4 regions of the Mesorhizobium sp. 113-1-2 genome follow, and region 2 is predicted to be linked to each of the others. Evidence: predicted binding sites of a transcription regulator. Region 2 holds the regulator's gene; each other region holds the start of a gene.
The links. The regulator HrcA, encoded in region 2, represses chaperone genes, less so after heat shock. The targets are predictions, from matches to a motif close to GTTAGCACTCNCNNNNNGNGAGTGCTAAC.
Positions count from the first base shown of each region.

Region 1: groES (co-chaperone GroES) is a predicted target of HrcA. The motif match lies at 1,807-1,835, and genes of this name have one in related genera.
Region 3: groES (co-chaperone GroES) is a predicted target of HrcA. The motif match lies at 1,754-1,782, and genes of this name have one in related genera.
Region 4: groES (co-chaperone GroES) is a predicted target of HrcA. The motif match lies at 1,004-1,032, and genes of this name have one in related genera.

Region 1 is NZ_AP023242.1:2,943,600-2,946,639, forward strand. Features, by position in the region: gene groL (chaperonin GroEL) at 1-1,280, opposite strand, end outside; gene groES (co-chaperone GroES) at 1,336-1,650, opposite strand; gene JN279_RS14120 (hypothetical protein) at 1,847-2,335, shown strand; gene JN279_RS14125 (usg protein) at 2,358-2,627, shown strand; gene JN279_RS14130 (DUF982 domain-containing protein) at 2,949-3,040, shown strand, end outside.
Region 2 is NZ_AP023242.1:871,176-874,215, reverse strand. Features, by position in the region: gene JN279_RS04080 (PQQ-dependent sugar dehydrogenase) at 1-940, opposite strand, end outside; gene JN279_RS04075 (hypothetical protein) at 1,030-1,227, opposite strand; gene hrcA (heat-inducible transcriptional repressor HrcA) at 1,268-2,350, opposite strand; gene rph (ribonuclease PH) at 2,507-3,040, shown strand, end outside.
Region 3 is NZ_AP023242.1:7,782,029-7,785,068, reverse strand. Features, by position in the region: gene groL (chaperonin GroEL) at 1-1,341, opposite strand, end outside; gene groES (co-chaperone GroES) at 1,407-1,703, opposite strand; partial or broken gene JN279_RS37370 (Tn3 family transposase) at 2,066-2,557, opposite strand; gene JN279_RS37365 (arylamine N-acetyltransferase family protein) at 2,826-3,040, opposite strand, start outside.
Region 4 is NZ_AP023242.1:5,455,789-5,458,828, reverse strand. Features, by position in the region: gene groL (chaperonin GroEL) at 1-581, opposite strand, end outside; gene groES (co-chaperone GroES) at 644-940, opposite strand; gene JN279_RS26615 (TetR family transcriptional regulator) at 1,118-1,744, opposite strand; gene JN279_RS26610 (MFS transporter) at 1,869-3,040, shown strand, end outside.

The DNA.
Region 1 (3,040 bases), 2.1 Mb from region 2:
TCCAGTGCCTTGGCGGCGCGCAGAAGCGCCACGCCGCCACCTGGCAACACACCTTCCTCGACCGCAGCGCGCGTCGCATGCATGGCATCGTCGACGCGATCCTTGCGTTCCTTGACCTCGACCTCGGTCGAGCCGCCGACGCGGATGACGGCGACGCCGCCGGCGAGCTTTGCCAGCCGCTCCTGCAGCTTTTCCTTGTCGTAGTCGGAGGTGGTCTCCTCGATCTGCGCCTTGATCTGACTGACGCGGCCCTGGATCTCGTCCTTCGAACCGGCGCCGTCGACGATGGTGGTGTTCTCCTTCTCGATCGACACCTTCTTGGCGCGGCCCAGCATGTTGAGCGTGACATTCTCAAGCTTGATGCCGAGATCTTCCGAGATCGCGGTGCCGCCGGTTAGGATGGCAATGTCCTCCAGCATCGCCTTGCGGCGGTCGCCGAAGCCGGGCGCCTTGACGGCGGCGACTTTGAGGCCACCGCGCAGCTTGTTGACGACCAGCGTCGCCAACGCCTCGCCCTCGACATCCTCGGCGATGATCAGCAGCGGTTTGGACGACTGCACAACAGCCTCCAGCACCGGAAGCAGCGCCTGCAGATTGGACAGCTTCTTCTCGTGGATCAGCACATAGGGCTCTTCCAACTCCACGCGCATCTTGTCCTGGTTGGTGATGAAGTAGGGGCTGAGGTAGCCACGGTCGAACTGCATGCCTTCGACGACTTCCAGCTCCGTTTCCGCGGTTTTCGCTTCCTCGACTGTGATGACGCCCTCATTGCCGACCTTCTGCATCGCTTCCGCAAGGAAGCGGCCGATCTCGGCATCGCCATTGGCCGAGATGGTGCCAACCTGGGCGATCTCATCATTTCTGGTCACCTTGCGGGCGTTGGTCTTCAACTCCTGGACAATCGCCTCGACGGCCTTGTCGATGCCTCGCTTCAGGTCCATCGGGTTCATCCCCGAGGCAACGGCCTTGGCGCCTTCCTTGACGATCGCCTGCGCGAGAACGGTCGCGGTCGTGGTGCCGTCCCCGGCGATGTCGTTGGTCTTCGAAGCGACTTCGCGGACCATCTGCGCGCCCATGTTCTCGAACTTGTCCTCAAGCTCGATTTCCTTGGCGACGGTGACGCCGTCCTTGGTGATGCGCGGGGCGCCGAACGACTTGTCGATGACGACGTTGCGGCCCTTGGGGCCGAGCGTCACCTTCACCGCGTCGGCGAGGATGTTGACGCCGCGCAGCATGCGCTCACGGGCGTCGGAATGAAATTTCACTTCCTTGGCAGCCATTGGATCACTCCTTCAATAGGCAGCTTCATTGACTGGATTGCGGTTGGAGCCTCTGTCAGGCGGCCTTCTTGACCGCCGCGGTCTGCTCGATCACGCCCATCACATCGCTTTCCTTCATGATCAGCAGGTCCTCGCCGTTGAGCTTGATCTCGGTGCCGGACCATTTGCCGAACAAGATGCGGTCGCCGGCCTTGACATCGAGCGGCGTGAGCTTGCCGCTCTCGTCGCGCGCACCCGGGCCGACGGCGATGACTTCGCCCTCCTGCGGCTTCTCCTTGGCAGTGTCGGGGATGATGATACCGCCGGCCGTCTTCTCTTCGGCCTCGATGCGGCGAACCAGGATACGATCGTGCAATGGACGGAACGTCATGTCGTTCTCCTTCAGGACAAACAGATTTTTGAGGTTCCTCCACACCGGACCGGCAATATCGGGCCGGTGCAGGGCGTCGCGACCCCTTCCTCAGGCATCGCGCGCATATCGAGCTAGTTTTGGCATTTTCGAGTTTCAAGGGCTCGCCGGAAAAATTTTGGCACTCTGCATTTGAGAGTGCTAGGGACATGAATTCATGAAGCTATTTTCGCTGGGACACGCGATTTCAGGTCTTGAAATTCGACCCGAACTCATCGAAATTTTTTGCGGTTGGAGTCCCGAAAGGGATCACTGCAACACCAACGGTGCCAAGGAGATTGTCAGGAAACGGAGACCATCGATGGAACGAACCTTGTCGAAAATGCCCTTGATCGCCCCTGAGGCCTCTGATCCTTCGCTTGACCGCCTGCTGTTCCCGGCGCGGCACTTTAATCACCCCGATGAGGTGGTGCTCGATCGCACGCTCGACATTCTGGAAAAGCGCGCCATTCTTGCATCATGGGCGTCGGATGCTTGCGCCGTCGAATCCATGCCTGCGTTGCGAAAACCACCTGGTGCTTCGAACCCGGTGACGTTCGACGCCGTCATGGATGCCCTTCGCCGACTGGACGATAGTCGCGCCGAGGTAGGCTGTGACCTCAAGGAGCGGCGGGTCCGAGATCGCCCGCAAAGACTTGATGCCTGAACGCGCGCGATAGGAGAGACGCATGGTCAGCAGGGAATTCCGACTGCAGATGGAGGGCTACGGTCTCACAACTGCGGAGATCCACTACCACCTTCCCGATCATCCAAGCCTTTTGCAGCTTTACGTTTGGCAGGAATACGATCTTGCACCGGAATTCCCAACCCTGAAAGGGTTTCTGGATTACTGGGAGCGCGAACTCGAAGGCGCGCTGCATTCCGTGCGCGTCGCCCATCACCGCCTGATCCGGCCTTCCGAATGGAAGGCCGTCGACGGCATCTTCACAGTTCAATAGCCGGACCCGGGCCGGACCCGCCAAGCGGCAATAGGACAGGCTCCTTTGTAGTTGCCGGCATCCGATTCATAAAGATGCCGCACGTCTCGCCAGCTCCCCTTGAACTGAAAAGACGTGTTTCCAATCTTTTTCCTACGTGCCGAGTGCGCTTGCCGGATGTCGAACAGGAGCGGAAGGATCGCATGGAAACGATTTTCTTTGGAGATGCCGGTTCCGTCCTGGTTGTGCCAAGCTCGCCGGCATGGGTTTGCCGGGAACTGACATCGTCGCCGCACACGGTGAGGCAGGATCAGTTACCCACGGTTTGAAGGGAGGTCACTAATGGAAAGTGCGACGTTCAAACAGCCGGTTTTCGTAAGAGACGACGGCTACGGTGTCCAAAAGATCGGCTGTGTCATGGATGCGATAGAGTT
Region 2 (3,040 bases):
GCCAGCCGTAGAAGGCGCCGTCCTTGACCGAGGTGGCGTATTCGAATGGCACATTGTCGCCCAGCGCGTCGCGCTCGTTGACGACGCACCACAGCGCCCCGGTCGCCGGCTGGACGGTCATGCCCGAACAGTTGCGCAGGCCGGTGGCGACGATGCGGCCGTTCTTGCCGTCCGGATCGAAGGCCCGCACGTCGGCGCGCCCCTCTTCGGAGCCCCAGGTCGCGCCGAGCGGCTTCGATGTCACCCACGCGTCGAGGCCGCCATCCGGCGCCTCGCCCATATCCTCGGCGACGTTCGAGCCCGAGCCGACCGACAGATAGAGCGTCTTGCCGTCAGGCGAAAAGGCGATGTCGCGTGTCCAGTGATGGTTCGAGGGGATGTTGTCGACGATGGTTTCCGGTTCGCCAGCGGCCTTCAGGTCACCCTTACGGTAGGCAAAGCGCACGATGCTGTCGCTGTTGGCGACATAGACCCATTGCGGGTCGTCGCCCGGCGGATAGAAGGCAATGCCATAGGGCTGGTTGAGATTGCCGGCGAAAATGCCGTCCTCGGCGGGCTTGGCGCTGTCCTTGGCCAGGCGATAGACGCGGACCTGGTTGGCATCGCTGTCGGCGACGAACAGGTCGCCATTGGGCGCGACGCGCACCACACGCGGATTGTCGATGCCTGACGCGATCAACTCGGCCGAGAATCCGGGCGGGAGTTGCGGTTTAGCGCCCGCCGGCATGTCGGCGATGCCGGCGCTGTTGGAGGCCGATTTGGTGACGAAGGGTTTCGGCAGGTCTTCCGGCTTGATCAGGCGCCGTACGCCCGGTCTGTCGGCACGCCAGTCGCCGAAGGCGGCCGCACCCTTGAGCACCGGCTGGTCCGCCTGGTGGGCGAATGCCGCGCTTGTCATAAGAAAGAGTGCTGGAAGCACCAGTCCGGCCAATCGGATCATCTTGTCCTCCATCTGGTCGCGAAGGAAACGGCCGATTTGTCTCCGGGGTTCCGCCTCACATGACGAGTTGAGGGAAGCGGTTTCCCTGCTTATGTCCCGGCAGCTAGAAAATCGTCGTCGAGCCGTTTTTCCAGCGCGACGAGATCGGCCGGCAGCGGCAGGCCCATGGCGCGCATTTCCTGCAGCTTTTCGCGCAATTGTTCCTGGATTTCGTGCTGGTCTTCCGGCTGGTTGACCATCTCCTCGAGCAGCAGGCTGATCCGGGCCTTGAGTTCTTCGAGCGCCATTGTTTTTCTCCTTGCTGCCCGTGTCTTGCCGTCCGGGGCGCTACCTTAACATGCGCGATATCAGTTGCGCCGTATAATCGACCATCGGCACGATGCGGGCGTAGTTGAGCCGGGTCGGGCCGATGACGCCGAGCGCGCCGACGACGCGGGCATCCTTGTCGCGATAGGGCGCGACCACCAGCGACGAGCCCGACAGCGAGAACAGCTTGTTTTCCGAACCGATGAAGATGCGCACGCCCGATCCTTGCTCGGCGAGATCGAGCAGTTGGATCAGCCCGTCCTGCGTCTCCATGTCCTCGAACAGATGCCGCAGCAATTCGATGTCGGCCTGGGCGGTGACGTTTTCGAGCAGATTGGCGCGACCGCGCACGATGAGCCGCGCCGGCAGGCCGCTTTCGGCGCCCGCCCACACTGCCAGCCCCTTCTCGACGAGGTCCTGCGACAGCGTATCGAGGGCTGCTCGCGTCTCTTCCTTGATGCGGGCGATCTCGGTGCGCGCCTCCGCCAGCGTACGGCCACGGATATGCGCGTTGAGGAAATTCGAGGCCTCGTGAAGTTGCGAGACGGTGATGCCTGCCGGCAACTCGACGACGCGGTTCTCGACGTCGCCATTCTGCGACACCAGCACGGCAAGCGCCTTGGTCGGCTCCAGCTGGATGAACTCGATATGCTTCAGCGCCACCTCGTTCTTGGCGGCCAGCACCAGGCCGGCGCCGCGCGACATGCCCGACAGCATCTGGCTGGCCTCGGTCAGCATGTGCTCCAGCGTCGCGCCCGAGCCGGAGGCCCGCACCTGCGCCTCGATGGTGCGGCGCTCCTCGTCGGAGAGGTCGCCAAGTTCCATGAAGGCATCGACGAAGAAGCGCAGGCCCGCCTGCGTCGGCAGCCGGCCGGCCGAGATATGCGGCGCATAGATCAGCCCGAGATGCTCGAGGTCGCTCATCACATTGCGGATGGTGGCCGGCGACAGCGAGGACGGCAGGATGCGCGACAGGCTGCGTGAGCCCACGGGCTCGCCATCCCTGAGATAGGAATCGACGATGCGCCGGAAGATGTCGCGTGAGCGCATGTCGAGTGATTGAAGTGCAAGCGACTGCGAAGCTGGATCGATTGCCTTGGTCATTCGGCCAAAAACCTCCTGCTTCAGGATATAGACTTCGGCACGGTGGGCGCAACCCGGTCTCTTATCGGATCGTGCGGTCCGTTTTCCTTTGCGCGCTGCTCCCCATGCGTCTAAAAGCCGGCCACGATTCCAAAAAATGACAAGAAAGAAGCCTGAATGCGCCCCTCCAAACGCCAATTCGACGAAATGCGCGCCATCTCCTTCGAGCGCGGCGTCTCCAAGCACGCCGAAGGCTCGTGCCTGGTGAAGTTCGGCGACACCCATGTCCTTTGCACCGCGAGCCTCGAGGAGAAGGTGCCCGGCTGGATGCGCAATTCCGGCAAGGGCTGGGTGACGGCCGAATATGGCATGCTGCCGCGCTCGACCGGCGAGCGCATGCGCCGCGAGGCCTCGGCCGGCAAGCAGGGCGGCCGCACGCTCGAAATCCAGCGCCTGATCGGCCGCTCGCTGCGCGCCGTGGTCGATCTGCAGGCGCTGGGCGAACAGCAGATCACCGTCGACTGCGACGTCATCCAAGCCGATGGCGGCACCCGCACCGCCTCGATCACCGGCGGCTGGGTAGCGCTGTATGACTGCCTGCGCTGGATGGAAGCGCGGCAGATGACCAGTGTCGCCAAGGTGCTGAAGGACCATGTCGCGGCGATTTCCTGCGGCATCCATGACGGCCAGCCGGTCATCGATCTCGACTAT
Region 3 (3,040 bases), 1.0 Mb from region 2:
CTGCAGCGCACGACGCACGATGCTGATGCCAGCGGTCTGGTCGGAGTTTGCGCCGACAGCGTTGATGCTCAGCGAAGCGCGCAGCAGGGCAACGCCGCCGCCGGGAACGATGCCTTCTTCGACGGCTGCGCGTGTCGCGTTCAGCGCATCGTCAACGCGGTCCTTCTTTTCCTTGACTTCGACTTCCGTCGCACCGCCGACGCGGATCACCGCAACGCCGCCCGCGAGCTTGGCGAGACGCTCCTGCAGCTTCTCCTTGTCGTAGTCCGAGGTGGTCTCCTCGATCTGCTGCTTGATCTGGGCGACGCGGCCCTGGATCTCTTCCTTCTTGCCGGCACCGTCTACGATGGTGGTGTTCTCCTTGGAGATCGACACCTTCTTGGCGCGGCCGAGCATGTCAAGGCCGACGTTCTCGAGCTTGATGCCGAGGTCTTCCGAGATGACCTGGCCACCGGTGAGGATGGCGATGTCTTCCAGCATGGCCTTGCGGCGATCACCGAAGCCCGGCGCCTTGACGGCGGCGATCTTCAGACCGCCACGCAGCTTGTTGACGACCAGCGTGGCCAGGGCCTCGCCTTCGACGTCTTCCGAGATGATGACCAGCGGCTTCGAGGTCTGCACGACGGCTTCGAGAACCGGCAGCATCGCCTGCAGGTTCGAGAGCTTCTTCTCGTGCAGCAGGATGTAGGCGTCCTCGAGATCGGCAACCATCTTGTCGGCGTTGGTGACGAAGTAGGGCGAGAGATAGCCGCGGTCGAACTGCATGCCTTCGACGACTTCGAGTTCCGTCTCGGCGGTCTTGGCTTCCTCAACCGTGATGACGCCTTCGTTGCCGACCTTCTGCATCGCTTCCGCGATCATCTTGCCGACCGACTCGTCGCCATTGCCGGCGATTGTGCCGACCTGGGCAACCTCTTCCGAGGTCTTGATCTTCGTGGCGTTCTTGATCAGCGTCGAGACGACGTCGCTAACCGCGAGGTCGATGCCGCGCTTCAGGTCCATCGGGTTCATGCCGGCAGCAACCGCCTTGTGGCCTTCCTGGACGATCGACTGCGCCAGAACGGTTGCGGTCGTGGTGCCGTCACCGGCGATGTCGTTGGTCTTCGAAGCAACTTCGCGGACCATCTGAGCGCCCATGTTTTCGAACTTGTCTTCAAGCTCGATTTCCTTGGCGACGGTGACGCCGTCCTTGGTGATGCGCGGGGCGCCGAACGACTTGTCGATAACGACGTTGCGGCCCTTGGGGCCGAGCGTCACCTTCAGCGCGTCGGCGAGGATGTTGACACCGCGCAGCATGCGCTCGCGGGCGTCACGGGAGAATTTTACGTCTTTGGCAGCCATTTTGTACTCCTGGGCATTTCGCCCGAAATTCAGATTGGATGGTACGGATGAAAGGCAGCGGCGTGTTAGCCGATGATGCCCATGATGTCGGCTTCCTTCATGATCAGAAGGTCTTCGCCATTGAGCTTGACTTCGGTGCCCGACCACTTGCCGAACAGGATGCGGTCGCCGGCCTTGACGTCCAGCGGAACGAGCTTGCCGGCTTCGTCGCGGGCGCCGGAACCGACGGCGATGATCTCGCCTTCCTGCGGCTTTTCCTTTGCCGTGTCGGGTATGATGATCCCGCCGGCGGTCTTGGATTCGGATTCGACTCGGCGAACGACCACGCGGTCATGAAGCGGCCGCAAATTCGACTGTGCCATTTTTACTATCCCTGGTGCGCAGGTTGAAGGTTCTCCGTTGCCGGAGGGTGGTTAGCACTCGCTATTGGGGAGTGCTAAGATGATCGTGAGATAGGCTGTAGGTTCGTACTTAGTCAAGACGGGCGGGGGGACGGACCGGAGGGCAAAAGATGTGGAATCGGCGCGGAAGCCGGACCCCCTTTACGGCGCAATCCCACTGCCTACGCGCGTTTCGGCCGTAAGCTTTGGGCCGACTTTTGTGTCTTATTTGGAATGTGAAATTATGTGAAATTAACGGCCGAGCAGTCGGCCGGAATCGACGGCCAGCCGAACAGTCTTGAGCCTTTTGCAATTCATCCCTAACCTCGGGTTGCATCGCCAAAAGGAGCGCTCATCGCTTCGGAGAACGTGCGGAACTTCCGGTCCTTGAGGTTGCGTAGTCGCGGCGCGAAGCGTTTGCCGATCAGGGCAAACAGCCCGAAGACGTGATCGCTCGCGCCGCCCGTATCGGTGAAGTGTTCCTGGATGTCGAGGATCGTGTCCTGGTCGAACAGCCCACCGAGCACATAGGCTGCCTCGCTTTCGGTCGGGCTGATCGGCAGGATGCTGAAGTAGCCGTACTGATCTGACAGATGGCTATAGAACTTCGAGCCCGGCTCGCTGCCATAGTGCAGATTGACGTCGCCGCGCTTCGCCGCTCGGTCGCTCGCGCGAAAGAACTGCCCATCGGATGACGCGGTCGTTCCATTGCCCCAAAATCGAGAATGTGGATGCCGGGTGTGCGCATCGGTGATGCATGCTTGCGCCGCGCGATAGGTCTCCGACCGGGCATGGAAGGTTCTCATCCAGCCGATCTGGTGAGCGCTAGTAGCGCGCGGTGGACACGGCAGCGCAGCCTGATGCTGGGTCGACTGGTATGCTTGATCGCTTGTGGCGACACCGTAACCGACGCTCACCTTTCCAATTCGGAGATCATGGTTAGAGCTGCCGATTGGCTGCCACCGCTGACGGCTGGTGAGCGGTCTTAAGCGAGCAGGGTCATTTACGTATGGGGCTTCGAGTGATGCCACACACGGTGCCTGCAAAAAGGGCAAATCCGACTGCTGAAAACCGCCGCAGTGCAAGGCTTGACGGCCTTCTTTCCTATACCCGTCCACGCGACCCAAGCTTTTCCCACAACGAATCAATCGTGGACCGAGGAAGGTGCAGCCGAAAAACATCGGACAAGACTCGCTGCAGTTCGCTCTTCGTTTTGAGGGTTTCTGTTTCCTCAATTTGGTTCCGAATCAAGCTGAAATCCTTGTTGAACAAGTTCGCAGGCCCTTCGGCTGTCAGCACGCTCATCATGAGGCTGGATG
Region 4 (3,040 bases), 3.4 Mb from region 2:
TGCATGCCTTCGACGACTTCGAGTTCGGTCTCGGCGGTCTTGGCTTCCTCAACCGTGATGACGCCCTCGTTGCCGACCTTCTGCATCGCTTCCGCGATCATCTTGCCGACCGACTCGTCGCCATTGGCCGAGATCGTGCCGACCTGGGCAACTTCCTCGGAGGTCTTGATCTTCTTGGCAGCCTTGCCGAGCGCCGTGACGACTTCGCTGACGGCGAGGTCGATGCCGCGCTTCAGGTCCATCGGGTTCATGCCGGCGGCAACCGCCTTGTGGCCTTCCTGGACGATCGACTGCGCCAGAACGGTCGCGGTCGTGGTGCCGTCGCCGGCGATGTCGTTGGTCTTCGAAGCAACTTCGCGGACCATCTGCGCGCCCATGTTCTCGAACTTGTCCTCAAGCTCGATTTCCTTGGCGACGGTGACGCCGTCCTTGGTGATGCGCGGGGCGCCGAACGACTTGTCGATGACGACGTTGCGGCCCTTGGGGCCGAGGGTCACCTTCACCGCGTCGGCGAGGATGTTGACGCCGCGCAGCATGCGCTCGCGGGCATCACGGGAGAATTTTACGTCTTTAGCAGCCATTTTTAAGCTCCTGGCAGGGGCTTGGGGTAAGCCCGGAATTCAGTTGACGGTGAGGCCGATGATCAGCCGATGATGCCCATAATGTCGGATTCCTTCATGATCAGAAGGTCTTCGCCATTGAGCTTGACTTCGGTGCCCGACCACTTGCCGAACAGGATGCGGTCGCCAGCCTTGACGTCCAGGGGGACCAGCTTGCCGCTTTCGTCACGGGCGCCGGAGCCGACGGCGATGATCTCGCCTTCCTGCGGCTTTTCCTTCGCCGTATCCGGGATGATGATCCCGCCGGCGGTCTTGGATTCGGATTCGACCCGGCGAACGACCACGCGGTCATGAAGCGGGCGGAACTTCGACTTTGCCATTTTTTCTTCCTCGAATGAGAACGGTGAGAAACAGTTCCTCCGTCCGGCGAAGCCGGACACATAGTTAGCACTCACCAGGGGCGAGTGCTAACGTGGCGCTGAAATAGGCCGCCGACCTGCGAGAGTCAAGGCGCGCGGCAGCCTCGAAAGGCGGTAATTTTTTCCACGGATTGGGGCTTAGAGAAACAGCCGCAACTGTGTGTGGATGATCGACCGGTAATCCTCGATGGTCCGGCGGCTTTCCGCTTCGCCCTCCGCGAGCGCCAGGCGCACCACGCCACCGGCGAGCTGGAATATCAACAGAACCATGCGTTCGAACTGCTCGTGCTTGCCCGGTTCGATCAAGGCGGTGACATGATCGCAGAACATCTTGGCCTGATGGCGGGTTTCGGCGATGTCGAGATTCTTGAGCGCCTTGTCGGCCTGGATGGCGTTCTGCAGGTCCTGGATGGCCGGATCGCCGGCAACACGGCTGAGGTAGTCGTCAAGCAGCCGGTCGGCCGCAGCGATAACGTCCTTGGCTTCGCGGACGTCGGCGATGATCGCAGTCAATCGCGCGCGGCTGACCTCCGAGAACCGCTCGTAGAGCATCGCAAGGATCGCCGACTTGTTGGGGAAGTAATGATAGACTGTGGCGATCGGCCCGCCCGCCAGCATGCCGACCTCCTTCATGGTGACGGCGTCAATGCCCTTCTCGCCGATCAGCCGCATGGTCGTCGACAGGATGGCGTCGATGCGCTCGCGGCTGCGCTCCTGCTTGGGTTTGCGCCTCGGCTCCGTCGCTGTTCGCCTTGCTTCCATCATGCACTGATCTTTCGCACGAATTGCCAAATTCTGGTTGACAAAAAATATGATCAAGTATCAGTTTCTGAAATGCTGACAGGTTGTCAGCTTTTTTGCCGTACGGCAAGGACGTTGGGAGGCGCCTTTGACTTCGACAAGCACCGGTCATCTGGGCGACGGCGACTGGCTGGTCGGCAATCCGACCGGCGGGCAGCTTGCCTCGGCCCTGTGGATCGGCTCGGTCGGCCTGCTCATTCTCGGGCTGCAGCCCGTCCTGCTCGGCGCGCTCTACACCGAGGGCCATGTCAGCGGCGATGAGCTGGCACTGGTCGCCACCGCCGAGATGATCGCCATTGCGATCGGTTCGGCTGTTGTGGCGATGCTGCTGTCGGCCCGCAACATGCGCTGGAAAAGTGCGGTCCTGCTGCTCTTGCTGGCACTGGCGAATGTCTGGACGGCCTATGCCGCCGGCGTCAATACGCTGATGGCGGCACGCGCTTTGGCCGGTCTCGCCGAAGGCGGCTTGGTCGCGGTCGCCACCGAACTGATCGCCCGTTCGCGGCGTGCCGAACGCATCGGCGGCTATTTCGTCACCATGCAGACGCTGGCGCAATGCGCGCTTGCCTTGCTGCTGGCGCTCTATGTCATTCCAGCGGCCGGGTCGGCCGGCGGCTTTCTCATTCTCGCGGTCGTCTGCGTCCTGTCGCTCGTGATCGCCTTCATCGTCCCCGCCGATTACGCCGACCTGCCCAAGGATGAGAACCTGGCCAATGTGCTGACGGTTCCTTCTATCACCGCGCTGTTGTGCGTCTTCTGCTACTTCATGTTCTTCGGTTCGGTCTGGGCGTTTCTGGAGCCGCTTGGCGCGCAGTTCGGCATCGACGGCCGCACCGTCGGGCTGATCGTCTCGGCCAGCCTTGCAGTGCAGGTCCTGGGTGCGATGACGGCGACCGTGTTCGAGGCACGCATCGACTATCGCCTTGCCATCGCAGCCATTGGCACTGTCGCGCTTGTCGCCTCGCTCATCCTTGCCAGCGGACCTGGCCTCTCGACATTCTGGGTCGCCGCCCTGGTCATGGGTTTTATCCTCCTGTTCATCGTACCCTACCAGATACGGCTGGCGATCACGGCCGATGACACCCGCACCGCCGTGCTGCTGGTGCCGGCCGCCCAGCTCTTCGGCCTGGCGATCGGGCCGGTTGCGGCGTCGCTGCTCATCGACGGCAAGGATTTTCGCCCGGTTCCGGAATTTGCCGCCGCCAGCGCTGTCGCCAGCGTAGCGCTGCTCGGCTTTTTTGTCCTCGTGGCGCGGCATCG